DNA from 2 places in the Phyllobacterium sp. LjRoot231 genome. Region 2 is predicted to be linked to the other one. Evidence: predicted binding sites of a transcription regulator. Region 2 holds the regulator's gene; the other holds the start of a gene.

Region 1 (14,870 bases), 2.7 Mb from region 2:
CGATAAGTGTCCTAATCTGATCGGGTTCAAGGATGGCGTGGGTGACATCGAAAACATGGTATCGATCCGCCGCCGCCTCGGCGATCGCTTCGCCTATCTCGGCGGCCTGCCAACGGCGGAAGTCTATGCGGAGGCCTATAGGGCAATGGGTGTGGGTGTCTACTCGTCCGCCGTGTTCAATTTCATTCCACGCACCGCCCTCACCTTCTACAGGGCGGTCACCGAGAACGATACCAATACGACGGCGAAACTGCTGGGCGAGTTCTTCCTGCCTTATATTGCGATCCGCAACCGCGTTCCCGGCTATGCGGTGAGTATCGTCAAGGCAGGCGCTTCGATCGTTGGCCGCCCTGCCGGTCCGGTTCGAGCCCCGCTGGTCGATTGTACAGCCCGCGATATGGAGGACCTCGGGGAGCTTATCGAAAAACTTGGTTTACAAAGTTGATCGTCGATCTTGGGACCTGTTAACAAGGTATGGGAACCAAATGTTTTCCGCAGCTAACGCTGGCGCAAGAACTTGGGGACATTCAAGGTTGCGCATGCATCGACGAACCCCACGGATTTGAATTTAGGATCGGTAGTTGCTGATGGATTTTACGTGTCACGTCATTTGGGGGTATTGCTCGTCGCAATTTCCGCACAGGGGGTCTGCTCCCCTGAAACCGCCAACAGCAGCCGTCTGCTATCCGATCAGTTGTGAAATCGGTTTGGAGCGAAAGCTGTTACCAAAGGCTCCTCATTGCCCTTGATAAGTTTTGAAACCAATCTGCTTGTGATCGCTGCCAGTGTCAGTCCGAGATGGCCGTGGCCAAACGCGTAAATCACGTTCTCACTGTTGCGGCTTCGACCAATCACCGGGCGTGAATCCGGAAGCGACGGACGGAACCCCAACCACTTTGCTGAAGGGAGGTCGAGTCCGGGAAAATATTGGCGCAAGCCGCGATCCAGAAGCTCAAACCGCGAAGGATTGGGGCCGGCGTCGGTTCCGCCGAGTTCTACCGTGCCGGCCACCCGCAGCCTGCCGGCCATCGGTGTCATGTAAAATCCGAGATGAGTGGGGCAGACGGGACGCTGGAGCAGCGGGCTTTCCGTTGCATATTCTAGATGGTAACCGCGCTCGGTTTCGAGCGGAATTCTATCCCCAGCCTGTAGGGCCAGGTTCCGGGAAAAAGCACCGGCCGCTATCACCACGGTTTGAGCCGTCAGATCAAGATCAGGCCCCTTGAGTTGCGCCCGATCCCCGTTGATTTCGAGTGTAGTCACACGCGATCTTCGAACGAACGCGCCTTTGGATCCCCCCGCGACAAGAAGCATCTGCATCAAAGCGCGCGGATCAGTGACATTCATCGAGTCGGGGAAAAAGACGCCATTGCCATCAAAGCGCGGAAGTGTCGGCTCCATCACTCCGACTTCTTCCGCTGTCAGTATTTCCTGGTGGACACCCAGCTCCGATCGTATCGCATGAGCCCACGACTGGCTCGCACGATACGGGTTTTGTTGCAGATAAAGGCATCCGCTTCTGCGCATAAGGTCCTGCGCGCCTGCCTCCATGGTCACCTCTTCCCACGCGGGCAGGGCTTCCGCAAGTAGTCCCGCCAACGCTACGGCATTTGTTCGCGCAGCCTGAGGGAGAGATTGGCGAGCAAACTGCACGAGCCATGGCGCGATTTGAAAAAGCGCGGCCCAACGCAATGAAAACGGACTGTTGGAATCGAGCAGCAGACGTGGGAGATTTTTCAGAACATCGGGAGTGCCGACCGGAACACAGGCGTAGTCGGCAAATGTTCCGGCATTTCCAAACGACGCTCCTGAGCCAGGCTCGTTCGGGTCGATCAAGACGACCTCGCGCCCTTCAGAGACCAGTCGCAGCGCAATGGTTAGACCGATGACGCCAGCCCCAATAATCGCAATTTCAACACGCTTCGGCTCGCTCACCCGACTCTCCTAGACAAAGCCAGGAATTTGCAGATGCCCCGCTTCGAGCAGTTCGCGCATTGTTTTCAAGGCACGTCGAAGATCGTCCCGCGATCGCGCCGCGCCGACATTGATACGTACGCCATGCTGCACGGGTTCGCGCCCAACCGCGAAGGCATCGCCGGGCAAAACGCCGACGCCTCGCTGCAGGCACGTGCGGGCAAAGCCGGCACCGCGCCAGGGTTCAGGCAAGCGCAGCCATGCGTGGGTTGAGGTCGCGTCGGTCTGCAGATCGAAGCCACCGAGAATGTCAGTGAGAATGTGTTGCCGTTGCATAAGCTCGGCCTTCTGGGCCTCGATTATCTCGACCGCACTGCCCTCTTCAAGAAGAATGGTTGCGATCAGCGCCGCCATCGGATTGACACTCCAGCAATTGATCCGGAGCGCCGCTGCCACCTGCCCCATCATGAATCGCGGCCCAATGACAAAGCCAAACCTCAGTCCCGGTGCCACGCACTTGGAAAATCCGCCGATATAAACCGTTAGCTCCGGTTCGAGATTAGCGAACGACGGCGGCGACTCATTGAGCAGCGGACGGTAGACATCATCTTCGATGATCAGCACATTGTGTCGCCGCGCTATAGCAACGAGTTCTCTGCGCCGTTCTTCCGTGAGCGTGATGGTCGTTGGATTATGGAGGCTAGGTACGAGAAAAACGGCCCGGGGGCGCCATTGTACGCAGGCGGCGTCGAAGGCGTCGGGCCGAAGCCCGCCCTTGTCCATCGCAAGACCTCGGAGTTCTATGCCGTGCGAGCGGCATAGGGCGTTGATGCCTTGGTACGTCACTTCATCGGCAAGAATGACATCACCCTTCTGGGCGACTGCACTGAGGACGCAATCAAGGGCATGCTGCGCACCGATTGTCAGTACGACCCTCCCAGGATCGCCGTCACCCGCGACCGGCTTCAGCCATTCCGCCACCGCGGATCGCGCCCAAATTGGCCCTTCCGCGGGATGATAGTCCTGGATTGCGGCATAGTGCCGATTCTTTGCAAGACGCGGCAGGAGTGCCGTGAAAACGTCGAGATAGGCGTTGGTGGCGGGCCGGTTGATCGAAAGGTCGATGACACCTGCCTCGTCACTCGGAGCTGAAACGAAGCCGGGACCAGCATTGCTCTTCTGCTCAGCGACAAGCATGCCCCTGCCTGGCCGCGCGTCGATCAAACCACGTTCCTGGAGAGTGGAGAAAGCCCGCGTCACGGTTGTTACATTGATTCCAAGACTTTGAGCGATCTCGCGTTGGGGCGGCAATCGCTCGCCGGCCGAGAGTATGCCGCTCGCGATCCGGTCGGCAATGGCGTCTGCCAGGCGACGGTATACCGGGCCCTCGCCTCCGGAAAGCTGTAAGTCTTGCATCATCGCCGTTGAGCCATTCTGTGCGGTTAACATCCGGCTTGTACCATACGATAAATGACCAAACAATCGAATTCATATAGGACAATCGCTCAATCAACACCAATTTTGCCCATACATGCCACACAATAAGGCCTTGACATCCATTTTGTATGGTTCATTATCTCCTTCTAGTAGATTGTATGATCATATAAGTTCAGCGATCACATGAGGAGGAGCAGATGAGTCCAAGACCTTGGTTGCGTGAACCAACGCGGAAGCTGGCAGCCAATGCGGGCGAATCGCATGGTGTCACTGGTGACGCAGTCCTATGATGGTCGCCCATACGACCAGACAATTCGAAACTTTGGCTGCGGGCAGCGCCCTGCACACGAAAGCCGATCGCTTTGTCGAATTCATCGACGTCGAGAAGTCATACGATGGCCGCACCTTTGCCGTGACACGGCTCAACATGCATGTGGCCAAAGGCGAGTTTCTTACACTGCTCGGTCCCTCCGGCTCCGGCAAGACGACCACGCTGAACATGCTGGCGGGATTCGAGCGTCCAACCAATGGCAGCATCATGTTGGACGGGCAATCCGTCGATCGGCGACCGCCCTATGAACGCAACATTGGCATGGTCTTCCAAAACTATGCGCTGTTTCCGCATATGACCGTTGAGGAAAACGTCGCGTTCCCGCTTTCAGTGCGAAAATTTTCGAAGGCAGAAGTAACCAGTCGCGTTCACAAAGCGCTGGATATGATCCAGCTTCGAAAATTCAGCGATCGTCGGCCAGCCCAGCTTTCAGGCGGTCAGCAACAGCGCGTGGCGCTGGCGCGTGCGCTGGTATTCGAGCCTAGCCTAGTGCTGATGGACGAACCGCTTGGAGCGCTCGACAAGAAACTGCGCGAACACATGCAGCTTGAGATCAAGCAGCTTCATTCGATGCTGGGCGTGACCATCGTTTACGTAACCCATGATCAGAGCGAAGCGCTGACCATGTCGGACCGCGTCGCTGTGTTCAACAATGGCGGCGTCGCCCAGATCGGCACCCCGGACAGTCTGTACAACCGGCCGGAGAGCCCCTTCGTCGCGAGCTTCATCGGCGAGAACAATACACTTGAAGGCGTTATCGAACAGGTTTCGGGCGATGTTTGCCAAATCGCCCTGACGGGTGGCGGACACATCCGCGCAACGGCCATCGAGATCGGCGCGGACGGAACTTCGTGCCAGGTCGCCATCCGTCCGGAACGTATTCGGATCACTGTCGCTTCCAATGAAGAAAATGATTTCGAGGCGACCGTCGAAGGAAGAATCTATCTCGGCGATCATCTGCGGCTCCTGGCACGGCTCGACAACGGCCAGTTGCTGAGCGTGAAGGTTGGTCCCGAAACCATAACGACAGAGGGCCAACGAATTGGGCTTGGCTGGTCGCACAGGGATTGCCGCGCATTTCCGGCACAGCATTAGGACCAAGAATTCAACTAAGAACAAGAGAGGAACTCATGAAACGTCATTCTTTCCATTCCGTTGCCTTGGCGACGGTCGCCGCCTGCGCACTCTTCGGTCAATCGGCAATTGCCGAAGAACTCTCGATCATGGCCAGCGGCGGTGCCTGGCAGGACGCGCAGCGCAAAGCCTGGTTCGAACCATTCAGCAAGGAAACCGGCGTCAAGATTGTCGAGCAGGAATATCTTGGTGACCTCGGCAAGGTCAAAGCCATGGTCGACACGGGCAATGTGCCGATCGATCTCGTCACCGTCGAGACTGCGACGGTTCTCCAAGGCTGTGATGCCGGTATTCTCGAACCTCTTGATTACTCGAAGATTGCCGATCAGTCCAAATTCATTGAAGGCTCCGCGCTCAAATGCGGCGTCGGACTTGATGCCTATGGCGACATTCTCGCCTATGATCCGAATGTCCTGAAGGACGCGCCAACATCGGTGCTTGACATCTTCGACACCAAGAAGTTTCCCGGCAAGCGCGCCATGCGAAAGTTTCCCGCGCAAAATCTCGAATGGGCGCTGATGGCGGATGGTGTTCCGGCGAACCGGGTCTACGAGGTCTTGGCAACGCCCGAAGGCGTTGACCGCGCGTTCAAGAAGCTGGATACGATCAAGAGCGACATTGTCTGGTGGGATGCCGGCGCACAACCCGCGCAATTGCTTGCCTCAAAGGAAGTGGTCATGACGACCGCATGGAACGGCCGCATCCAAAACGCGATCGACACTGATTCCAAGCCGTTCAAGATCGTCTGGGACGGCCAGATCCTCGAATATGACATGATCAGCATTCCAAAAGGCGCGAAGAACCCGGAGCTTGCCTATAAATATCTCGCCTATATCAGCAAGCCCGAGAACAACGCCAAGCTCGCAAGCTACATCACCTACGGACCGGTAAGGGCGGACGCCACCGAGTTCGTGGCCCAGGATGCATTGCCCAAGCTCCCGAATGCGCCGGACCACATGAAGTCATATCTCGTCGCAGATACGGAGTTCTGGGGGGATTATGGTGAGGATCTGGTCAAGCGCTTCAACGCCTGGCTGGCCCAATAGTCCATGTCTACGGCCCAGCCCACAAACATGGATCAGGGGCAGTTCATCGGAACCGCCCCCAACGTGGCCGACACCAGATCGGTTGTGGCGGCGATCCGGCGATCCCAGGCACGCGAACGACTGCGGTCGTTCGTCCTTGCTACGCCGCTCCTTGCCCTGTTGCTTCTCAGTTTCGGCATTCCTATCGCCATTCTCCTGTCGAGGGCTGTCTACGATCCGACAATCGCCAACGCCTTGCCGCTCACCAGCGCTGCGATGCAGAACTGGAGCGGTAGCGGCATTCCCGATGACAGAACCCTTGAAGCGCTCGCCGCCGATCTGAAAACCAATCAGCAAAGGGGAAATCTTGCGGAATTTGCCAAGAGCCTCAATGCGCGATTACCCGGCGCCCGCAGCCAGATCCTCAAGACCGCCCGCGCGCTCGACAAGGAAGGTATCACCGATACCGTATCCGTCATCAAATCCGTCCCGTTCTGGACCAGCCCTGGCACATGGGCGACGATAGAGAGAGGAAGACACGCCCTCACCTCATTCTATCTCTTGAGTGCGGTCGACCTTCGCTGGAATGCCGATGGCAGCATCGAACGGGTGCCGCCAGAGCAGGCTATATTCCTGCGCGTTTTCGCACGTACCTTCCTCGTGGCGGCAACAGTTACGCTTGCAACGCTGATACTCGGATTTCCGTTGGCCTACTTGATTTCCAGTGTGCCAAAAACCGTAGGTGCCATACTGATCGTTGCCGTGCTGCTGCCATTCTGGACATCAATCCTGGTGCGGACCGCGGCCTGGACGGTGCTCTTGCAGAAATTCGGCTTGGTCAATGATGTTCTCCTCTGGCTCGGCGTGACCAGCACCAGACTCGACCTGATGTACAGTCGGCTTGGACTCATCATCGCCATGACGCATATTCAATTGCCGTTCACGCTGCTGCCGATCTACAGCGTCATGCGAACCATACAGCCATCGCAGATGCGGGCAGCCTATTCCCTCGGCGGCAGGCCGTTGACGTCGTTCTTGCGTGTCTATCTTCCGCAGGTGGTGCCGGGAATCATGGCAGGCTGCCTTCTGACATTCATTCTTTGCCTAGGCTACTACATTACACCAGCCCTTGTCGGCGGTGCTGGCGACCAGTTGATCAGCAACTTCATTGCCAACTACGTCAATGTCGAACTGAATTGGGAAATGGCCGCGGCGCTCAGTTTCATCCTCCTCGTTTTCACCATGGGACTTTATGCGGTGTTCGCACGCATGCTCGGTCTCGATCGCTTGAAGCCGGTGTGATCATGCTGTTGTCTCCCTATCCCACGATCGGTGAACGAATACGGGTTACGTTGTTGTGGCTCTGGGGCGCACTCGTCATTGCGTTTCTGATGGTGCCGATCCTCATTCCGGTGCCGCTTTCGTTCAATAGCGGAGCCTTCTTCGTATTTCCGCTGGAAGGGCTTTCCACCCGCTGGTACGAGGTGGTTCTCGGCACGGACCGCTGGCAGATGGCAATAGGCAACAGCCTCATCATCGCCTTCGGCACGACCGCCCTTGCTACAACACTCGGAACTTTGACCGCGATCGCGCTGTCGAGCGAGAGATTCCCGGCGCGGCGCATCGTCATGCCGCTGGTGATCTCCCCCCTGATCGTACCGGTGGTCATCACAGCTGTCGGCTCCTATCTCTTCTACGCACGTGTTGGATTGGCTAGCACTTATATCGGAATCATCCTCGCCCACACCGCACTCGCTAGTCCCTTTGTGGTGGTAACGGTGGGGGCGAGCCTGACGGGATTTGATCGCAACCTCATGCGGGCGGCATCGATTGCCGGGGCGAAACCTATCGTGGCATTCTACAGGGTAATGCTACCCTTGATCCTGCCCGGGGTCCTGTCCGGGGCAGCCTTTGCCTTCGTCACATCGTTTGATGAGGTCGTCGTCGCCCAGTTCCTTGCCAGCGCCAATCAACGGACGATGCCGCTCGAAATGTTCATCGGTTTGCGCGAAAGGCTGAGCCCGGCAATCACCGCCGCTGCAACGCTGATGATGATGCTTTCGATCATTTTGCTCGTCGTCGCCAATCTTCTGGCCAGACGAGGAGCAAAGCGGCCAAGGCCAGTCGAATAACGTCAAGGGAGGACCGTTCGCTCGATGCCAATGCAGGTGCCTTGTCGACCGTTATTTCCACATTCCTCGCATACGCGCCCCAATGTCCACACGCATCTTTGGAAGCTCGGATTGTCCGGCAGCGGCGGACCGCGCCAAGGGCCATGAAACGCATTCGAAATATTGCAGCAGCGTCGCGGGGATGAATCGTGTCCGTGCAGCATAGACATGCCGGTCGCCCTGGGCATTCTGACCATGGGTAAAGAAGCGCTGCGGCACAACAAGGTGGAGATTGTCCTTTGCGCGGGTCATGGCGACGTAGAGCAATCGCCGTTCCTCTTCGAGTTCCGCCGACGAACCGACACCGAGGTCGGAAGGCATGCAGCCATCGACAACATTGAGCATATAGACGGATTTCCACTCCTGGCCTTTGGCCGAGTGAATGGTCGAGAGGATCAGGTAATCCTCGTCGAGCAGCGGCACGCCGGATTGGTCGCTGGTTGCGTCCGGCGGATCAAGCGTCAATTCAGTGAGAAACCGCTCACGCGACGGATAACCCGCTGCAATCTGCTGCAATTGCAAAAGATCAGCCTGCCGCGTCGACGCGTCTTCATGGATGCGTTCCAGATGCGGTTCGTACCAGAGCCGCGCCTGCTCGATTTCGGCCGGCCACCCAGCTTTCCCTGCACGGATTTGCTGCAGCGTTCGAACAAAGCCCATCCAGTCCTCGCCGGCACGCGGCGGCGCCGGAATATCGGTGAGTGCTGCGATGGGATCGGCATTTTCGGCCATCTGATCCAGCACACGTTGCGCCGAAGAGGGCCCGACGCCGGGCAGGAGCTGCAGTAAACGGAAACCGGCCACGCGGTCGCGCGGGTTCTGCGCAAAGCGTAGTGCTGCAAGCATGTCCTTTATGTGGGCGCTGTCGAGAAACTTGAGTCCCCCGAATTTGACAAAGGGTATGTTGCGGCGCGTCAACTCAACTTCGAGCGGTCCGCTGTGATGCGACGTGCGAAAAAGCACTGCCTGTTGTTTCAAGAGTATCCCGGTTTCGCGGTTTTCCAGCACATGTTCCACGATGTAGCGCGCCTGATCTGCCTCGTCGCGAACACTGACAAGTTGTGGACGCTCAGCCGATTGCCGTTCGGTCCAAAGGTTCTTGGTGAACCGTTCCGCGGCCAGATCGATGACACCATTGGCAGCAGCAAGGATGGTCTGCGTCGAGCGATAATTTCGATCGAGCGTTATAATGTCGGCGGATGGGCTGAATGCCTTGGGGAAATCCAGGATGTTGCGTACGGTCGCCGCGCGAAAGGAATAGATCGATTGCGCGTCATCTCCAACCACAGTCAGGCCTCGGCCACCCGGCTTCAGCGCAAGAAGAATCGAGGATTGCAGACGGTTGGTGTCCTGGTATTCATCGACCAATACGTGGTCGAACCGGCCGCCCATATCGTCGGCGAGCGATGAAACACTTGCCGTTTGGGCCCAGTAAAGCAGCAGATCGTCATAATCGAGAATGTTCTGCATCTGCTTTGCTTCGACATAGGCGGCGAAAAGCTGGCGCAGTTGCGCATCCCAGGTCGCGCACCAGGGAAAGAAATCCTTGAGCACTTCTTCGAGTGGGCGTTCCGAATTGACGGTGCGGGAATAGATAGCGAGACAGGTGCCCTTTGTCGGAAACCTGCTTTCTTTTTTGGAAAAGCCCAGCTCGTGCCGGACAATGTTCATCAGATCGGCAGAATCCTCGCGGTCGTGAATGGTAAAATCCGGGCTGAGGCCGATCTGGTCGGCATATTCGCGCAAAAGACGTGCGCCAATACCATGAAACGTACCCGCCCATTCCAGAGCGTCGACCATGACACCTGACTTCGCACCAAGTACCTGACCGCAAATACGCTCGACGCGACGCGACATCTCCGCGGCAGCCCGGCGTGAAAAGGTCATCAGCAAAATCCGGCGCGGATCAGCTCCATTCACGATCAGATGTGCGACGCGATGGGCAAGTGTGTTGGTCTTGCCAGAACCGGCACCGGCGATTACCAGAAGCGGGCCTGCCACCTGCCCTACGCCGTATTCCACTGCCATGCGCTGCTCGGCATTCAGTTTTTCCAGATAGGCAGCGCTCATATGATCCCCAAAGGCAGCCTGGCGAATCAGCTGCGAACAGAGAGTGAACGTAACATCGTGGAAATTGGTTGGGAAGATCAACCTTGAGTGGATCGCGGCTGTCGCGAATAGTGCGACCTGTTACGGCCATGAACCCGCCCAAATGAAACCATCAGTTCGCCGCAGCGTTCTGCTATTGCTGATCACTTTCAGCACATCGCTTTGGTCGCCGAAAGGATGACTCCCATGGTCGATGACTTTGACGAAGACGATGAAGATGCCTGGGCAGTTCACAACTCCCTCGGATGGTATCTCGGTGTATTTATCGCCGGGGTAATAGTGGCAGCGCTCGTCGCGTATTTTTTCTGAAATTGCTAAACATCCAATCAGAAGATACGTAATGGCGCTCGCGCCCAATGCTTTCGGACACTCTTTTCTAAGAAATAGTAGCGAGTAGCGGTTAATTGAAGCGATTATCGTATCTGTGCAAACTGGCATGGCTGATTGACCCCAGCAGAGGCCCGGTGCCCCATTTACCCCCTAGCCCCGCCGGGCCTCTCTCCCATGAACCTGCATATGATCATAAATGGATTCAGACGACAGAGACCCGCCAAAAACCGAGTATGAGCCGTATCTCACCCCGATGCAGCCCTACGTGGTGCTGTTCGTCGTGATAACTGCAGCGGTACTTTTCGCAGGTTGGCTGTTCAGCCGGTAAAGGTAAAATCCGGAGCATTGTACAAACAGGCTCCGCCGCTTTGGACGAAGCATGCGCCCGGGGAGCGGCGCCTTGTTGAGAAATGCCAGGATACCAATTCCAGCAGATGAGCATATAGCCCATGTCCTGAAGGACCAGCGTCCGAACAACGCCTGGTTGTCGCTGTTCTACGGTTGTGCATAGTCCATCACCCCCCGACGTGTGAGACTTGGCCAGCAGGTGTTGGAATGTTAGGGTGAACCTAATACGTGTCGGTCGGTGTCCGGGCAGGGGTCGCAATGGAAAATGTAAAGATTACGCGCAGGGGACTCCTGCTGGGCGGCGTGACGCTGATGGCTTCGGGATGCACGTCGACAGTACGACAGGCATGGGAGCCTATCTCCAGTGCCTTCTCAGGCAAACCCTACATGGATCCTCGTTTGAGGCGACAGCGTGTGCATTATACCGGAAGCGAGGCGCCTGGAACCCTCGTCGTCAACACATATGAGCGTTACCTCTATGCAGTCGAGGGAGACGGATGGGCGACCCGTTATGGCATCGCTGTCGGCGAAGAAGGACTAACCATGAAGGGCCGGGCGACGGTCGGGCGCAAAGAAGAGTGGCCCTCATGGACGCCCACTGAAAGTATGATACAGCGCAAGCCGCGCCTATGGCAGTATGCGGGCGGTGTCCCCGGTGGACCGAATAATCCGCTCGGAGCGCGCGCCCTTTATCTCTACCAGGGCGGACGCGACACCATGTTCCGCCTGCACGGCACAAACGAGCCCTGGTTGATAGGCCAGGCAGTGTCGAACGGGTGCATCCGCCTGACAAATGAGGACGCCATAGATCTTTATGATCGCACGCCTTTGGGGACACCAGTACTGATCATTTAATGATCTCGGTTTTGCCGAGCGTATCGCGTTGCTTGCCTCGCATGCAGGACATTGCTGACCACGGCGACCATCGGCACATTAACCCTGATTGTGGTAAATCGGACACAATCTGTGCGTTTCCTCCACCTGTCACTGGCGTTCACTACTATTTATGGTAGCATACCGTTGTTGGCCTACTCGCCTTTGAGGAAAGGATTATCAGATGAGAAGTATTCTGATCGCTGTAGTTGCCGTACTGGCGGTTGCTAGTCTAAGTGCCTGCGGGTCAATCGGAAAAGGGAAAGCTCCCCCGCCTGAGCCTGCTCCTGCAGTAATAACCAAATAACTGCCCTTCAATCCCGGTGGGGGAAGTGTCGCGTGATCCTTCCCCCACCGGCATGTGATCCGGACTAAGTCGGCTCACAAAATCGGGTGGTCACCAGTTGTTGGTAGCGGACATGGGTACCTGCATGTCTTCGCTCTTCGGAGTTCGGGAATGATATGGCGCTCTTCTGTGGTCGTCTATCGGTTGTGTTTCTCTTTGCCCTCGCGGTAGCGGGATGTGCGCCGGATGCGGCAATCAAGCCGAATGTCGTGTCCTATGACAATGAAGGCTCAGTGGTCGTCGCGACACTTTCGAATTCCAAGACACGAAACGGTGCCTTGGAAACAGCGGCAGCGCGACAGCAGCAAGGGCGGTATTTTATCGAGTTCCGCTCCCGTTATGCGCTCAGCTACGGCCATACCTATGTAATCTTCGGGCGGCAGGACAGTGCCGGCAGGATGATCGATCGCGAAGTAGCCGGTCTCCACCCGGCTTCGAATAGTGCCATCCCCTACGTTCTGGGGCACTACATACCGGTGCCAGCCGAGACCGGGGCGAGCGACGGCGATCTCGAAGACAAGTACAGGTCGGCAAGCTGGCGCGTTACGCTGAGCGAAACCGAATACAACCAAGTCGTTGCATTCATACGCAAACTGCAGGCCCGATCCCATCTATGGCAAGCGACGGTCTATAATTGCAATGCCTTCGTGGGAGAGATAGCGCGTTCCATGGGATATAAAACGCCCGGCATCTGGCTGCGCCCCCAACAATTCATAACCAGGCTTCGAGAGATGAACGGCGGTCCGAATGCAGTAGGGTACACGGGGCCTGCAGGTTAGATTTTGGTAGGCCGCTGCACCGAAGCCGGTGGTGCATCTTGAGCACGGCTTATGATGATTGCAGATCGCAGAAAAGGCGCCGGTGACATAGCGTGAGCATATCGATAGCTGCAGTTGGCGAGATCGTATGGGTGCTCGGCATCGTTGCTTGGTATGTCATCCGCTACCCCTTCGAACGCCGCGCCAAGCGCGTGCAAGTTGTAAGCGACGCCCGCTCGCTCTACGATATAGTCGGGCTTGTCTCGGCCCTCTTTGGTCTTGCGATATTGCCTGGGTTTTATGTCGCCACCGGTATTCCCCAAACCGCCGATTATCCCGCTAATGTGTGGGCGGTTACTCTGGGAGCGGTCATTTTCGGTCTGGCACTTTGGGTTTTTCGCATATCCCACAAAGAACTGGGCCGGAATTGGTCGATCACGTTGGAGATTCGTGAAAAGCATCAACTGGTCAGCTCCGGGCCTTACGCCATCATACGCCACCCCATGTACACCTCTTTCCTGCTTATGGCATTGGGCCAAGCCTTGCTGCTGTCGAACTGGGTTGTGGGTTTGGCTGGCTTAGCCGGTTTCGCAGTTCTTTTTTTCCTGCGAGTAGATGAGGAAGAGCGTATGATGTTGGAAAATTTCGGCCCTCAGTACCGCGCTTATATGGAGAGAACCAAGAGAATTATCCCTTATCTCTACTAGAGGTTACACGATGCGAGGCCGAGCCCTCAAGCTTTCAGCTTCCCGCCGCCTGGTCAACGACCTGATGAGGTTTTCGATCGGGATACCGCGAGTGACGGTGCAGCGTCACATGAATCTCGGCCCGCTCTTGCAGGCAAGAATGCCGCTAAATATCAAGCCCTCCTGGACGGTGCTCTTCTTGAAAGGCTATGCGCTTCTTGCTCAGGAGGCGCCTGAATTACGGCGCGCCTACGTAAAGTTTCCCTGGCCACGACTTTACGAATACCCTCTCAGCGTTGCCTCAATTGCTCATGAGCGCGAGCATGACGGCGAGCGGGTCGTACTCTTGAGCCTCATCAAGGACCCGGAGCACCGATCTGTTGCGGAACTTGAGGCGTTGATCCACGCGGCGCGGTCACGTCCGGTCCTTGAGGTGAAGGAGTTTCGCCGTGCGTTGAGCATTGCTCGCGTCCCGACACCAATCAGGCGGCTGCTAATGTGGCTCGGACTGAACATCGGTCGGCAAAGAGCAAACCGCTTCGGCACATTCCAGCTGTCCGTATATTCGGGCCTCGGGGCAGAGTCACTCAATCCGCTTACGCCTTTGACCACACTCCTCAACTACGGTCTGATCGGCCAGGACGGATCTGTGAATGTCCGCATTCACTACGATCACCGGGTCATGGATGGAGCCAACGTCGCGCGCGCACTGGTGAGGTTCGAAAAGATCTTGAACGGCACTGTCGCCGATGAAGTCAAACTGCTCTCGCAAGGCGCTACCGTTACCGCAAGGCAGGAGGATTCCAGCCGCTGATAATACGCCGGGGCGCATTTTATGGTAAAGGGCTCTAATGGCGCGACATTGGCTCCCCATGGCCGCCAACCTCAAGCTTCTGGGCGGCAATAAGAACTTCGAGCCGATTTCGAGCATGCAATTTCTGCATCAGGATCGTCATATAGTTCTTGACCGTCTTCTCTCCTATGCCCAGCCCCACGGCAATTTCGCGATTGGGAAACCCTCGCAGCAATAGCCGGACGATTTGCTCCCACGAACCGCATAGTCGCTTGCGGTCATTGCAGTAAAAGCCACCACTTTTGTGCCGCATTCCGACTTCAACTGCCTGCACCCAAAATTCAACCGAGGGGCGAGATTCTTGCGCCAGAATCGACCTTTGTTGCGTAAGAATCGGATAAAGTTACGCAGGAATCGAACTTTTCTGTTTGATTTCCGCGCTCGATCCGGCTGAGCGTCGGCAAGTCTTGCGGCTCGTTGCCGCTTCCCCCTCCAAGACGTTGCTATTGCCGCAATCCGGTGAAAAACTGGACGCCTATTCGCACTCTTGCAATGAGAGGCCCATCGGAAATTTTCCGGTGCGGAAATCTGATTCCCAGCATGACCGACATTGAT
Region 2 (14,870 bases):
TGCCATCGACATTGTCGGCACGGGTGGCGATCAGTCGGGTTCCTACAACGTCTCGACCTGCGCTGCATTCGTTGCCGCCGGTGCAGGTGTTCCCGTCGCCAAGCATGGCAATCGCGCCCTGTCATCGCGTTCCGGCTCGGCCGATACGCTGGCAGCGCTTGGCATCAACATCGAAATTGGCCCCGAACTGATTACCACCTGCATCGAACAGGCCGGGATTGGCTTCATGTTCGCGCCGATGCATCACCCGGCAATGAAGCATGTCGGCCCGGCGCGCGTCGAGCTTGGCACCCGTACTATCTTCAACCTGCTTGGCCCTCTGACCAACCCCGCAGGCGTCAAACGTCAATTGGTCGGTGTCTTTGCACCCGAATGGGTCGAGCCGATCGCGCACGTCCTGAAAAATCTCGGATCCGAAGCCGTTTGGGTCGTGCATGGCGATGGTCTGGACGAAATCACCACAGCCGGCGTTACCAAGGTAGCAGCGCTGGAAAACGGAAAAGTTCGTACCTTCGAGATCGATCCTGAATCGTATGGCCTGCGTCTTGTCGATCCACAGGATTTGAAGGGTGGAACGGCTGATGAAAACGCCGTCTCCCTGCTTTCGGTGCTGGATGGGGCGCACGGCGCTTACCGTGATATCACCCTGTTCAATGCTGGCGCAGGGCTTGTAATTGCCGGTGTAGCGCCCGATCTCAAAATTGGCATCGAAATGGCTGCACACTCGATCGACAGCAGTGCTGCGCGAAATGTGCTAAAAAAGCTGGTTCATGTTTCCAACAGCGAGGCGCTTTGACCATGGTTGATATTCTTCGCAAGATCGAAGCCTATAAGCGCGAGGAAATCGCCGCGGCCAAGACTTGGGTCACACTTGATGATCTGAAGGCGCAGACAAAAGACCAGGACTCGCCGCGCGGTTTCCTTTCGGCACTGCAGAAGAAACGCGCCGCGGGAGAGTTCGCACTTATCGCCGAGATCAAGAAGGCAAGCCCGTCGAAGGGCCTGATCCGTCCGGATTTCGATCCGCCGGCATTGGCAAAAGCCTATGAGACCGGCGGAGCCGCGTGCCTTTCCGTGCTGACCGACGCGCCATCGTTTCAGGGCGCTCCGGAATTCCTGCAAGCCGCCCGGGCCGCGACCAAACTGCCTGCCCTGCGCAAGGATTTCCTCTTCGACACCTATCAGGTCTACGAGGCGCGCAGTTGGGGCGCCGATTGCATTTTGATCATCATGGCAAGCGTCACCGACGATGTAGCCAGAGCGTTGGAAGAGACAGCCCTTGGCCTCGGTATGGACGTACTTGTGGAAGTGCATGACGAGGCGGAACTCGAGCGCGCGCTGAAACTGAATTCGCCTTTGCTCGGCATCAATAATCGGGATCTGCGCACGTTCAACGTTGACCTGGCTGTCTCGGAACGGCTGGCGAAAATGGTGCCATCAAGCAAGTTCCTGGTCAGCGAGAGCGGCGTTTTCACGCATGCCGATTGCCGGAGGCTAGCCAAATCCAACATCGGTACATTTCTCGTCGGCGAAAGCCTCATGCGTCAGGACGATGTGGCGACGGCAACGAAAACCCTATTGCAGGGCACTGCAGAAAAGCAGACAGACGCGGCATGACAACACCCAAGCTTACGCATCTCGACGAGACGGGTGCTGCCCACATGGTCGATGTCGGCGGCAAGGCTGAAACGGAGCGGGTCGCCGTTGCTGAAGGCTCGGTAAGAATGCGCGCGGAAACGCTGGCGCTTATCAAATCCGGCAATGCCGCCAAGGGCGACGTGATTGGAACGGCGCGGATCGCCGGCATCATGGCAGCAAAAAAGACCCATGATCTTATCCCGCTTTGTCACCCGCTGCTGTTGAGCAAGATATCCATTGATATCGAAGCCGATGATGCGCTGCCGGGCCTGCACGTCGTCGCAACGGTCAAATTGACCGGCAAGACCGGTGTCGAGATGGAAGCGCTGACCGCCGTTTCTATTGCATGCCTGACCATTTACGACATGGCGAAAGCTGCAGACAAGGCAATGGTCCTCCAGGATATCCGTCTTCTGCAGAAGACCGGCGGCAAATCCGGTGAATGGTCGGCCATAGCGAGCGAGAACTAGAATGTCAGGACTTCTTCCGGTTGACGAGGCACTAAGGCGTATTCTCGCCAGTGCACAAACGGTCGAACCCGAAACTATTCCGCTTGCCGCCGCCGGTGGTCGTGTTCTCGCTGCTGATCTTCATGCCAAACGGCAGCAGCCCCCCTTTGCAGCCTCCGCTATGGACGGATACGCCGTACAAGCTGCTGACGTGGCGAGCGTTCCGGTCACGTTGAAACTGATAGGTCAGTCGGCAGCAGGCCATGCATTTTCCGGTACTATGAATGCGGGTGAGGCCGTCCGCATTTTTACGGGCGCACCGGTTCCCGAAGGCGCGGACAGTGTTGTCATCCAGGAAAACACGATTCCGGGAGATCGCCAGGTCGAGATCACCGAAACCGTCACGTTCGGCAGGAATATCCGCAAAGCCGGTCTGGACTTCGAACAAGGCGATCTGCTGCTGGAGACGGGACGGGTTCTTGACCCGGCTGCGCTTGCCCTCGCCGCTGCGGCCGATCACCCTACTCTCGAAGTGTTTCGGCTGCCTCGCGTGGCAATTCTCGCGACTGGCGACGAACTGGTTACGCCCGGTGAGAGTTATCGACCGGACCAGATCATCGCTTCCAACAGTTATGGACTCGCTGAGATCGTACGGCAGGCTGGGGGCGTGCCGATTGATCTTGGGATAGCCGAGGATCGGCTCGAAGCCTTGAGCGATGCGCTCGATCAGGCTGTGGCGGCCAAAGCCGATATTCTGGTTACGCTTGGCGGTGCTTCGGTCGGCGATCATGACCTCGTTCAGCCGGCACTCGCTGCCAAGGGCATGGAACTCGATTTCTGGAAGATCGCGCTACGTCCGGGCAAGCCGTTGATGTTTGGCCGCCTGCAGGACATGAAAATCCTTGGCCTGCCCGGCAATCCGGTATCAAGCCTGATTTGCGCGCATATATTTCTGATCCCGCTGATCCACGCCATGCTGGGCTTGCCCCATGCGCCGGATCTGCGATCGGCAGTCCTTGGAACCGACATGGGCACCAATGACCAGCGTCAGGATTATATCCGCGCCCGCATTACCAAAGGCGCGGACGGACAACTGATTGCGACCCCGTTCGCTGTGCAGGACTCGTCCATGCTGAAGTTTCTGGCGGATGCCAACGGCCTGATCGTCCGTGAACCGCATGCGCCCGCCATCAAGGCGGGAGCGGCATGCAGCGTTATGATGCTACGCTGACCCTTCCAGCCGGTGCTCCTTGCGGTCGACCTCTGTGACGGTGGCGAGGTCGATTGCCTTCTGCAATTTGGCCGCGTGACGGAATGACGGCTCCAGCGTCCGGCCCTGCCCCACGGCTTCGACAAAGCGCTGGTAATTGGTCGGCACCGGCTCGACATCGATTTCCTTCCAGGTCGCCGTCTCGATATCGTCGCCAAGACAAACGAAAAGCTTCGATCCATCATGGCGATGCTGGATCTCGAACGAGCCCTTGTCACCATAGACACGCAAACGCAGTTCATTCACATGCCCGGTGGCCCAGCGGCTTGAATGTACAACGCCCAAGGCACCGTTGGTGAAGCTCACCGTCATGGTGAAACTGTCGTTCGCATCGAGTTGATACTCGCCGATCCTGTTGCCGTCTGCTTTGTCAAAAGCTTTCAGACGGCAGAAAACCTCGTCGATTTCCGTGTCGGTGGCATAGACGACAAAATCGAGAATATGGACGCCGACATCGCCGAGGGTTCCGTTGGATCCGTGCTGTTTCGACAAGCGCCACAGCCATTGGCTTTCCGTGCGCCAATCGCCCCAGACTTTTGATACCAGCCAGCTTTGCAGGTAAGACGCCTCGACATGCCTGATCTTGCCAATCTGCCCGCTTGTCACCATCCGGCGGGCAGTTTGCAACTGTGCTACGTTGCGATAAGTCAGGTTGACCATGCCGACCAGATTGGCCTTTTCGGCGGTTTCGGCCATTTCCATGGCATCGTGAAAGTTCGTCGCCAGTGGCTTTTCGCAAAAGACATGCTTGCCGGCGGCAAGACACTTCATTGTTGTGGAATGATGGGCGCTGTCGGGTGTTACATTGGCGACAGCGTCAAACTCACCCCAGGCGAGCGCATCTTCAAGTGACGTAAACGCCCGCTCGAAAGAGTATTTATCTCGAAACGCCTCCGCCCTGCCCTTGTCGACGTCAACCGCACCGGCGAATGTGACACCTTCAATATCGATAAAGTTTCTGGCGTGGGCGCTCGCCATATGGCCAGTCCCCAGGATTAATAGACGCATCAACGAAAACCTTCCTCGCCGGACTCGTGCAAACTGCCGCCGCGTGCCGTGATCGGCTCCAAAGCTTTCTCAACCGGCACATTCGGCGCCTCCGTGATAGCCGGAAAACGCAGCGGATTATACGCCCAGTTCACCGCATTGCGCAGCACCAGTCCCACCGTTTCGTCATGATAAGTCGGATAGGTTTCATGTCCCGGGCGGAAGTAGAAAACATTCCCAGCACCTTTTCGATAGGTAAGCCCTGAGCGAAACACCTCGCCGCCCTGGAACCATGATACGAAAACAGTCTCCAGCGGTTCGGGTACCGAGAACGGTTCGCCGTACATTTCCTCATTTTCCAGCTCGAAAAATGCGGGCAAACCCTTAGCGATGGGATGGCCGGGATTGACGACCCAGAGGCGTTCCCGCTCACCCGCCTCCCGCCAGTTCAAAGCGCAGGGTGACCCCATCAATCTTTTGAAAATCTTCGAAAAGTGCCCCGAATGCAGGACGATCAGTCCCATGCCTTCCCATACCCGCTTGGCGACGCGCTCGACTATCTCGTCGGCAACATCGCCATGCGCGCGGTGCCCCCACCAGACAAGCACATCGGTCTCCTCCAGCACCTTGTCCGTCAGGCCGTGTTCCGACTCCTGCAGAGTGGTGGTTTTGATGCTGAGGTTGGTATCGCTCCTCAAAAGCTTGGCGATCTGGTTGTGCATGCCTTCCGGATAGATGTCGGCAACGGTTTTATTGATCTGTTCATGGACGTTCTCGCCCCAGATAAGCGTGCGAATTGCCATTGGACTTTCCTTGTCTCATGTTTGATGCGGAGATTTTGTCAATTTGCCGCCGGGCGGCCCGATTGGTCAAAACGGTGGATGTTGTTGTTAACGGGCGTAACGCAAAGCAGTTCCCCAGGTTGTTGATGGGCCGAGCCATCCTGCCGCACGACCAAGGGTTCCTTTGCACCGATATCGATATAGAGGAAGCTCTCAGATCCAAGGTTTTCCGCTAACAGAAGTTTGCCCTTCCACAGACCGTCCTTGTCCTTGATTTCCAAGTGTTCCGGACGCACACCCAATATATCGGTCTTGTAAGCGCCTGCGAATTCCGCGGTCAGGAAATTCATCTTGGGCGAGCCTATGAAACCGGCGACAAAGATCGATTCCGGCTTTTCATAAAGCTCCAATGGCGCCAATCCAGCGGCCCGCCGGTTATTCCGGCTAAATAACGGTCAAGTGCGTTTCTCGGCTCGCATACACCACATATTAATCCTTGTAGAACACAACTGGAACAGATAGTGTTTGTTCTGGTTTTGTTTTTCCGATTCCACGCAAAGGATCGCCGATGCTCACGCGTAAACAACATGAACTCCTGCTCTTCATCCACGAGCGTCTGAAGGAAACGGGCATACCGCCTTCATTCGACGAGATGAAGGATGCATTGGATCTTGCATCGAAATCCGGCATCCACCGGCTGATCACTGCGCTCGAAGAGCGCGGCTTCATTCGCCGGCTTGCAAACCGTGCACGAGCGCTGGAAGTTCTGCGCCTGCCCGACTCGATCGCTCCCGGCCTCAACGCCCAACGAAAATTCTCTCCGAGTGTCATTGAAGGAAGTCTTGGCCGGAATGTCGCTCCGCCGCGACAAACACGCCAATCCGACGACTCGAATGGTTCAACCGTGATCAATATCCCGGTCATGGGCCGCATCGCCGCTGGTGTGCCAATTTCCGCAATTCAGAACCAGACCCACATGATCGGCCTGCCCCCGGACATGATTGGTAGCGGCGAACACTACGCGCTCGAAGTCAAAGGCGATTCGATGATCGAGGCCGGGATTTTCGATGGCGATACCGTCGTGATCAAGCGCGGCGATACCGCTAATCCCGGCGAGATCGTTGTTGCGCTGGTTGATGATGAGGAGGCAACGCTCAAGCGCTTTCGTCGTAAAGGAGCATCGATTGCCCTCGAAGCGGCGAACCCGGCCTACGAGACACGCATTTTTGGTCCGGATCGCGTTCAGGTGCAGGGAAAGCTGGTCGGTCTTATACGACGATACTAGCAGTCAGCCGATTTTTCACAGGCTGCCGCCTCATCGCTATCAGCGTTCACACGTTTACGGGATTTGTAGTCCTCGATATTGCGGGCGGCGCGGGAGTAGGTCCGATAGGTGTTCCAAGGCCGGTCCGGCGGCCCAACGGCGTAGTTGATGCTGGCAGACCGGAGTCGTCGAAGGCGGGAATCGTTTGCTTCGGCAAGGACCACTTCTGGTGATTTATTCCTGGCGATTGTCGGGGGTAGCGGTTCGGGCGGTTTTAAAGTTATTTCCGCAGTTCCATGCAATGCCAAATCACGCTTGGTGAGCACCAGTGTGTTCTTGTCCCCGCAGATTGTCGGTGCGCCGGCAAAGGCCAGGATGACAATGTCCCCTTCCCCACAAGCCAATACGGTCTGCTTGCGATCGTCCGTATAGGCGATTATCAATCCGCCCGGCTCTCGTGCGGTACAAAGTTTTTCAACACATTCAAACTGCGTTTCTTTGGAAAGCGCACCAGCCTTCAGCGGCTTTACCACCTCGTTTATCCCATAGCCCTGCTGCCAATTGTTTAAACTGAATGCACTGCCGGCCGTGCGATTGATTGCGAGATCTCTGTCACCCGTGCGCAATGCGACCAGTTTTCCATCCTCCGAAACGATAATGCCGGGCTCTTGCGCTCGGAGCATGAACAACGCTGCGGTTGCGAGGACGGGTATACTACAGAGGCGCAGACGCGTTGAAAGAAACAGGAGCAAGATAAGACCAACGCTCATAAGGACCAACGTGCCCTGTGGCATCAGGCCAAGATTGCCGCTTGGAGAGCGCGAAGCGACCATTTTTGCAATAGCGATGACGATCTCGATCCCCTGTCCCATGACCGTAAAGGGTAGCCAATCCAGATCGAATGGCATGGCCAGCAAACCGAGCACTGCAAACGGCATGACAAACACTGAAATGACCGGAAGCGCGAGAGCATTGCCGACAAGCCCGAAGGGCGCGGTATTGTTGAAATGATAGGCCGCAAATATTGAGCTTGCGGTCCCGGCAACCACTGATGTCATGGCAATCGCACCGATATGGTTGATGGCCTTCAGCGGTAGAGCCAGAAGCAAATGATTGGACACACCTCTCCGGAAGGCGCGCCTGCCCTGCCGATGCGACCACCAGCTATAAAATGCGATCAAAGCGGCGGTTGCCGAGTACGACATCTGAAAGCTCGGTCCGAGAATTTCGTGCGGCGAGATGGCAATGGTAATCAACGCTGCAATGGCGAGGTTGCGCATCGATATCGCCGCCCGGTCGACGGTCATGGCTAAAAGCATGACCGCGAGCGTTACAAAACTGCGCTGGGCAGCAACATCGGAGCCTGAAAGCAACAAATAGAATGCGGAACCCATGAGGGCGATCACCGCCGAGAATTTCTTCACCGGAAACCGCGCCGAAAATCCGGGAAAGAACGCCATGATCGCGCGTAGCGAACCGATGATCGTTGCGGCTACCAGTGCCATGTGAAAACCGGAGATCGACAGGATATGCGAAAGTCCACTCAAGCGAAAAGCGTTGTTGGTGTCATCGCTGATGCCATCGCGCTGCCCTGTGATCAGCGACGCAGCGATGTCACCCGGTTCGCCTCTAATGTTGCGCAGGATGCGCTGGGTGAGTTGTTGCCTGATATTTGCGATCGCCATCAATGTCGTCGCAACTGGCCCTGTGTCCAAAGCCACAGGCACTGTTTCAAGCTTTCCCAGCAAAAATCCGCTGGCGCCGACGCCCCGGTAGTAGTTGTAGAAGGCGAAATCGTAATTGCCCGGACGCACTGGGCCTGATTGCGGCCGCAGATGGACGAGGCCGGCGAGACCGTCGCCAACCCTCAGGTCGCGAGGAACTGATCTGGCTGAAACGGTGATACGATCCGGTCCGTATTGCAGCGCCGGGCGTGCCGTCGAGATCACATCCATGGTGAGACGCCATCCACCCTTGGCATCTCTCGACATGGCCGTGACACGACCAGTCATCCGCGTCGTGACTTCCGATCCGAGCATTCGGGTCCCGGCCCGCATCGTTTCGACTTTGCCGAAAAGCATGCCCGCCACAAGTGCGGTTGCGAGTAAAAGAACAAGCCGGATCATGGGTCGCGCGTGGGCCAAGGCATGGCAGCCGATGAGAAGTGTCAGCCCCGAAAGGACGGCGCCGAGCCTCGGTTCAACAGCCGCATTGAAATAGAAAATCGCGCCGATTCCAGAGAAGACAGGTAAGAACAGAAACAGCGTGCCGCGATCGATTTCGCAGTTGAATGCCGTAGGGATTGCGAGCAGTGCTGATTGAAGTTGAGCTCGTGCAGAATTGCCAAGTCCCTGTAACCTGGCAGGCCAGCTTTCCTTCCCGATGACTAAATTGCCAGCCTGCGTTTGAGTCGCAATTTCATGGCCGCCGCTGTCGGGACGGAGAAAAAACAGCTGTTCGCTGGTTCTTGTTCTGGTGGCAGGACCTTCCATTTGCTTTCCGGTTCTGCCAATGCCCTTGCACAGCAGCGGTGCTATGCTACATGAACGCCAGATCAATTCGATTGGACGTTCGGCTAATACGCCGGGCACCTCCTGGAGACCTTATGTCATCTTCTGTCGTTACCCGTTTCGCACCTTCCCCAACCGGTTATCTGCATATCGGCGGCGCCCGTACGGCTTTGTTCAACTGGCTTTATGCAAAGCATACGGGCGGCAAGATGCTGCTGCGCATCGAGGACTCTGACCGCGAACGCTCGTCGGAAGCAGCCGTCACTGCCATTCTCGACGGTTTGACGTGGCTGGGTCTCGATTGGGATGGCGATGCCGTATCGCAATATGAGCGCGCGCCGCGCCACCGCGAAGTTGCGGAAGAGCTCGTTGCCAAGGGCAAAGCCTACTATTGTTATGCCTCTCAGGCAGAGCTTGAAGAGATGCGCGAGAAAGCCCGCGCAGAAGGCCGTCCACCACGTTACGATGGCCGCTGGCGAGATCGTGATCCCAAGGAAGCACCGGCAGGTGTCAAGCCGGTCATCCGCATCAAGGCTCCGCAGGAAGGTGAAACACTCGTTCGCGACCAGGTTCAGGGCGATGTCCGTTTCCCCAACAAGGATCTCGATGATTTCATCATTCTGCGCTCCGACGGCAATCCGACCTATATGCACGCCGTGGTGGTCGACGATCACGATATGGGTGTTACCCATATTATCCGTGGCGACGATCATTTGACCAATGCGGCGCGCCAGACAGTGATCTATAATGCGATGGGCTGGGATGTACCGGTCATGGGTCACATACCGCTCATTCACGGCGCAGATGGTGCTAAATTGTCGAAGCGGCATGGTGCGCTTGGTGTGGAGGCCTATCGTGCCATGGGCTATCTGCCTGCAGCGCTCCGCAATTATCTGGTTCGCCTCGGCTGGAGCCATGGCGACGACGAAATCATGTCCGATGAGCAGATGATCCAGTGGTTTGAAATCTCGGATATCAACCGAGGTGCATCGCGTTTCGATTTCCAGAAACTCGAGGCGATCAACGGGCATTACATGCGAATTTCCGACGATGCTGATTTGGTCAAGGCCATGATCGATATTCTGCCGGAAATTGAAGGTGGTACGGAGATTCTGTCGCGGCTGAACGACCAGACGAAAAAGCAGTTGCTTGCAGCGATGCCGGGTTTGAAGGAGCGCGCAAAGACACTTGTCGAACTCGCCGACAGCGCAAAATATCTCTTTGAACAGCGGCCGCTCCAGCTGGATGAAAAAGCTTCCGGCTTGCTCAACGAGGAAGGCCGGAGCATTCTTTCGGGCGTACTTCCGGAACTATCAGCGGTTACTGATTGGCGCGCTGAAACGCTTGATGCTGCGGTGCGGGTTCACGCCGAAAAAGCGGGTCTGAAGCTCGGGAAAATTGCGCAACCTTTGCGTGCTGCTTTGACCGGAAGAGCAACGTCTCCGGGTGTTTTCGATGTATTGGCGGTATTGGGAAGAGAAGAATCCCTGGGCCGCATAGAGGATCAGGTAAAAGGGCAATAGCACGCAAATTTGAGCGAATTTTTGCATTGCAACATCGTACCGTTCGAGTACGGTGTCGTGCCTGACAAGATAAAGATTATGGCCTCGAGCGAGGTAGGTGCTTTTGCGCTGGATCAGCGCAAGTTAAAGCAAGAAAGGAACGGCAATGTCTGAAAACAGCGTCAACATCGACCTGAATGGTCACGAATTCTCGTTACCCATTAAAAAGGGGACCATTGGGCCGGATGTCGTGGACATTGGGACATTATACAAGAATACCGGTGCCTTCACCTATGATCCCGGATTCACTTCCACAGCATCCTGCGAGTCGCAGATTACCTACATCGACGGCGATGAGGGGATCTTGCTGCATCGCGGTTACCCGATCGAACAACTGGCCGAACACGGCGATTTTCTCGAAGCTTGCTATCTTTTGCTCTACGGCGAATTGCCGACAAAGAGCCAGAAGGCGGACTTTGACTTCCGCGTAACGCGCCACACCATGGTGCACGAACAAATGTCGCGCTTTTTCAGCGGTTTCCGCCGCGATGCGCACCCGATGGCCGTCATGGTCGGCTGTGTCGGCGCCTTGTCGGCGTTCTATCACGACTCGACAGACATTTCCGATCCGCATCAGCGCATGGTCGCTTCGATCCGCATGATCGCGAAAATTCCGACCCTCGCCGCGATGGCATACAAATACCATATTGGCCAGCCCTTCGTTTATCCGAAGAACAACCTCGATTTCGCAACGAACTTCCTGCACATGTGCTTTGCTGTTCCATGTGAGGAGTACGTGCCAAATCCGGTTCTTGCACGCGCCATGGATCGCATATTCATCCTGCACGCGGATCACGAGCAGAACGCGTCCACGTCAACAGTTCGTCTTGCCGGTTCGTCGGGCGCTAATCCATTCGCTTGTATCGCCGCTGGCATTGCCTGCCTCTGGGGTCCTGCTCACGGCGGTGCCAATGAAGCAGCGCTGCAGATGCTCGGTGAAATCGGCACTGTCGATCGCATTCCCGAGTATATCAATCGCGCCAAGGACAAGAACGATCCGTTCCGCCTGATGGGCTTTGGTCATCGCGTCTACAAGAACTACGATCCGCGCGCCAAAATCATGCAGCAGACAACACGTGAAGTTCTCGCCGAACTCGGCATCAAGGATGATCCGCTGCTCGACGTTGCGATGGAACTCGAACGTATCGCGCTAACCGATGAATATTTCATCGAAAAGAAGCTTTACCCGAACGTCGATTTCTATTCCGGCATCACATTGAAGGCGCTCGGCTTCCCCACCACCATGTTCACCGTGCTGTTTGCCGTCGCGCGCACCGTCGGTTGGATCGCCCAGTGGAAAGAGATGATCGAAGATCCGCACCAGAAGATCGGCCGCCCACGCCAGCTTTATACAGGTGCGACGCCGCGCGATTATGTGAGCGTCGAAGACCGCAAATAGTCATTGATCCTATGACGAAAAAGGCGCCCATCTGGCGCCTTTTTTATTCGTCATTTCTGTTTGGCAAGTTCCAGCACTTTTTCTGCGGCAATCTCGCCGGCCGGCCGGTCTGTCTGCATCAATCGGGAAATCTTGTCAAAACTTTCCAGCTGTGCGCTGCGCCGAAGTCCCGGAACGACTAGTTGCTCGATCTGGCGCGCAAGCGATCCTGCCCGCACGAAGATGTTGAAGTACTCCGGCACAACCGGCTCGTCCGCAATGATGTTGGGAAGAGCCGCGCTCCAGATCGTAATGCGCGGAGCAAGAAATGTCCGCGCCAGCCAGTCCGGCTTGTAGGATAGAACCGTGGGAACACGAGCGAGCGCCAGTTCCAGCGACACCGTTCCGGACGCCGCGAGCGCAGCGTCCGCCTCGGCAAATGCTTTTAATCGTTCCGCTTCACCAACCACGATATGAGGTTGTACTTTCCAGCCTGCAGTCAATCGCCGGACGAGTGGCTCGACCCTCGGCAGGGTTGGCAGAATTACGTGGATGCGATTGCCGCGGCTTGCCAAAAGATCGACGGTCTCGCCAAATGGTTCGGCGAGACTGGTGATTTCGGAGCGGCGAGAACCCGGCAAGACGACAAGGTTCTTCTCTGCGCGATCACCCAGGCCGGCATCGCGCGCGCGATTTCGCTTCGCTGCCTCAAGTAGCGGCGCATGCGATACCAGCCTGTGCCCGACATAGGTCGCGGGCGGGCCATCCAGATCCTTCAGCGCCTGCACCTCAAACGGCAGGACCGCCAGCACATGGTCGACATAGGCGCGCATCGCCTTGGCACGTTCCGGCCGCCACGCCCAGACGGAAGGGCTGATGTAATTGATGATCGGGATCGAGGGATCAGCCGCCCTCACCTTGCGCGCAACGCGATGGGTAAAATCAGGGCTGTCGATGATCACGAGACAATCGGGTTTCGCCGCAACAATTGCCGTCGCGAGTTGCGATATACGCCGGATGAGTTGCGGCAGCTTCCGAACGATGGCGCTGAGGCCGACGAGCGCGATCTCATGCTGGTCGAACAGGCTGTTGAGCCCAAGTGCAGCGAGATGCTCGCCGCCGACACCGATCAGTGTCACCTCGCCTGCATATTGCCGGCGCAGCGCTTGAACCAAATCGGCGCCGAGCAGATCGCCGGACTCTTCGCCGGTGACGATGGCAAGGCGCAAGGGTCTTGTCGCGGCAGTCATCAGGAGGGTTCCTGTTCGAAGGTCTCGATGAATAGTCCCGCTTTGTCGGCGGCGGTAACGGTTTCCGCATAACCCAAAATCAACGTACGACGTGCCTCGATAGCAATGCCCTTGAGCCCCGCCTTGACAGCGTTCTCGACGGTGCTGACACCAATGGCCGGCAGATCCGCCCGTACTTCCTGTTGCGGCTTGGCGCATTTGACCAAAACACCACCCTTGCGATTGATACGCTTGGCCTGCCGCAGTTCCGCCACGCGCTGCAGCATCGCATCAGTACCTTCGACACCTTCAAGCGCCACGACACGCCTGCCAATGGCGATAGCCGCTTGGCCGATATCAAGCGATCCAATCATGATTGCAGCCTGACGTGCGGCATGCATGTTGGCGATGCTCTCCTGATCGGCCCGCTTGCGCGTTATCGTGCTCGGAGCCGGCGCCAGGATATCAGGTACGATCTCATGAGCGCCCAGAACGCGAAAACCATAGGATTCGATCGTCGCGATTACGGCTCGCAATAGACCGTCATCGCCCAGCCGGAACGCCCTCAGGAAACGATAGAGCGCAACGAGATTGCCGTTTCCGGGTCTCAATGCTGCGCGGAATTCCGGCCTGTGACGGATACCACCCGCGAGCACCACGTTTGAAATGCCCTCGGCCTTGAGGATTTTGACCAGACCGCCAAGCTCGACAATCGAAATCTCGGCGTGCTCACCCTCGTAAAGCTCGGGTTCCGCCTCGCCCTTGATTGCAACGATCAATGGATTGCCGCCGAGCTTCCGCAGGCTCTCGGCGACAGCGACAGGAAGCAGACCATTGCCGGCGACAATGGCCGTCCGTCCCGCAATGGGCGGGTGTATGGCAGTGGCTGGCGATGTTTTAGCTGTTGTCGTCACTGTCACTGATCTCGATTGCGGAATCGAGTGGCGGCGTGCAGTAGGCGCGCTTGGTATCAGTGGTGATGAAATCGACCAGATCGGCCACAGCGGGCGAATCCGGAAATGCGATGCGCACATCATCCGCGCGGCTCTTGATCGATTTGGTACGATCGAACAGCATGCGGACCGCATGCCGCAGATTATGGATTTCCGGACGCGCCATGCCAGAGCGCTTCATCCCGATGATATTCAACCCGCCGAGATAAGCATGGTTACCGATAGCCATGCCGTAAGGCACGAGATCGCTCGCCAGGGCAGCGAGACCGCCGATAAAGGCGTGATGACCCACCCGCACGAACTGATGGATGCCCGCACCACCGCCGATAATGACATTGTTGCCGATGGTGACGTGTCCGCCGATCATCACATTGTTGGAGAAGGTGACGTTGTCGCCAATCACACAGTCGTGGGCGACATGCGCATAGGCAAGGAACATGCAGTTGTCCCCGATCGTCGTAATGCCACGACTGCCATCCGTGCCGCGATGCATAGTCACGCCTTCGCGGATCACGCAGTTCTTGCCTATGACGAGGGTCGTATAGCCGCCCTTGTGCTTGGTGTTCTGCGGATCACCGCCAAGAACAGCATTAGGATAGACCTTGGAGCCGCTACCAACCGTCGTCGGCCCCATAATGACGACGTGACTGATGAGTTCGACGTCATCGCCAATAACCGCTTCAGATCCGATATGGCAAAATGGCCCGACAGATACCCTGTCTCCGATTTTTGCGCCCTGCTCGATAATAGACGTCTGATGAATGCGAGACATAAAAAGGTTCAGACTCCAGTCTCGTCTTCATCAGGAAAGCCGACCATGGCGGCAACCTCGGCTTCGGCAACCTTCA

The links. Region 2 encodes LexA, which represses DNA repair genes until DNA is damaged. Its sites were predicted from a motif close to TGTTCNNNNTGTGTTCNG; they were not measured.
Region 1: the regulator LexA is predicted to act here: its motif matches at 10,115-10,132, upstream of ACSQ3H_RS01940 (ATP-dependent helicase).

The regions. Positions count from the first base shown of each region.
Region 1 covers NZ_CAXUQT020000001.1:400,315-415,184, forward strand. Annotated here, with positions in the region: gene kdgD (5-dehydro-4-deoxyglucarate dehydratase) at 1-445, shown strand, start outside; gene ACSQ3H_RS01910 (NAD(P)/FAD-dependent oxidoreductase) at 691-1,935, opposite strand; gene ACSQ3H_RS01915 (PLP-dependent aminotransferase family protein) at 1,945-3,333, opposite strand; gene ACSQ3H_RS01920 (ABC transporter ATP-binding protein) at 3,638-4,777, shown strand; gene ACSQ3H_RS01925 (ABC transporter substrate-binding protein) at 4,813-5,862, shown strand; gene ACSQ3H_RS01930 (ABC transporter permease) at 5,866-7,143, shown strand; gene ACSQ3H_RS01935 (ABC transporter permease) at 7,146-7,973, shown strand; gene ACSQ3H_RS01940 (ATP-dependent helicase) at 8,025-10,082, opposite strand; gene ACSQ3H_RS01945 (hypothetical protein) at 10,308-10,430, shown strand; gene ACSQ3H_RS01950 (L,D-transpeptidase) at 11,058-11,654, shown strand; gene ACSQ3H_RS01955 (ABC transporter) at 11,857-11,979, shown strand; gene ACSQ3H_RS01960 (hypothetical protein) at 12,135-12,797, shown strand; gene ACSQ3H_RS01965 (protein-S-isoprenylcysteine O-methyltransferase) at 12,896-13,483, shown strand; gene ACSQ3H_RS01970 (hypothetical protein) at 13,494-14,276, shown strand; gene ACSQ3H_RS01975 (helix-turn-helix domain-containing protein) at 14,311-14,568, opposite strand; gene ACSQ3H_RS01980 (MFS transporter) at 14,856-14,870, shown strand, end outside.
Region 2 covers NZ_CAXUQT020000001.1:3,102,453-3,117,322, reverse strand. Annotated here, with positions in the region: gene trpD (anthranilate phosphoribosyltransferase) at 1-796, shown strand, start outside; gene trpC (indole-3-glycerol phosphate synthase TrpC) at 799-1,617, shown strand; gene moaC (cyclic pyranopterin monophosphate synthase MoaC) at 1,614-2,108, shown strand; gene ACSQ3H_RS15345 (molybdopterin molybdotransferase MoeA) at 2,110-3,318, shown strand; gene ACSQ3H_RS15340 (Gfo/Idh/MocA family protein) at 3,310-4,365, opposite strand; gene ACSQ3H_RS15335 (ThuA domain-containing protein) at 4,365-5,147, opposite strand; gene ACSQ3H_RS15330 (TOBE domain-containing protein) at 5,186-5,536, opposite strand; gene lexA (transcriptional repressor LexA) at 5,695-6,411, shown strand; gene ACSQ3H_RS15320 (ComEC/Rec2 family competence protein) at 6,408-8,882, opposite strand; gene gltX (glutamate--tRNA ligase) at 8,996-10,423, shown strand; gene gltA (citrate synthase) at 10,569-11,861, shown strand; gene lpxB (lipid-A-disaccharide synthase) at 11,912-13,090, opposite strand; gene ACSQ3H_RS15300 (LpxI family protein) at 13,090-13,983, opposite strand; gene lpxA (acyl-ACP--UDP-N-acetylglucosamine O-acyltransferase) at 13,967-14,794, opposite strand; gene fabZ (3-hydroxyacyl-ACP dehydratase FabZ) at 14,803-14,870, opposite strand, start outside.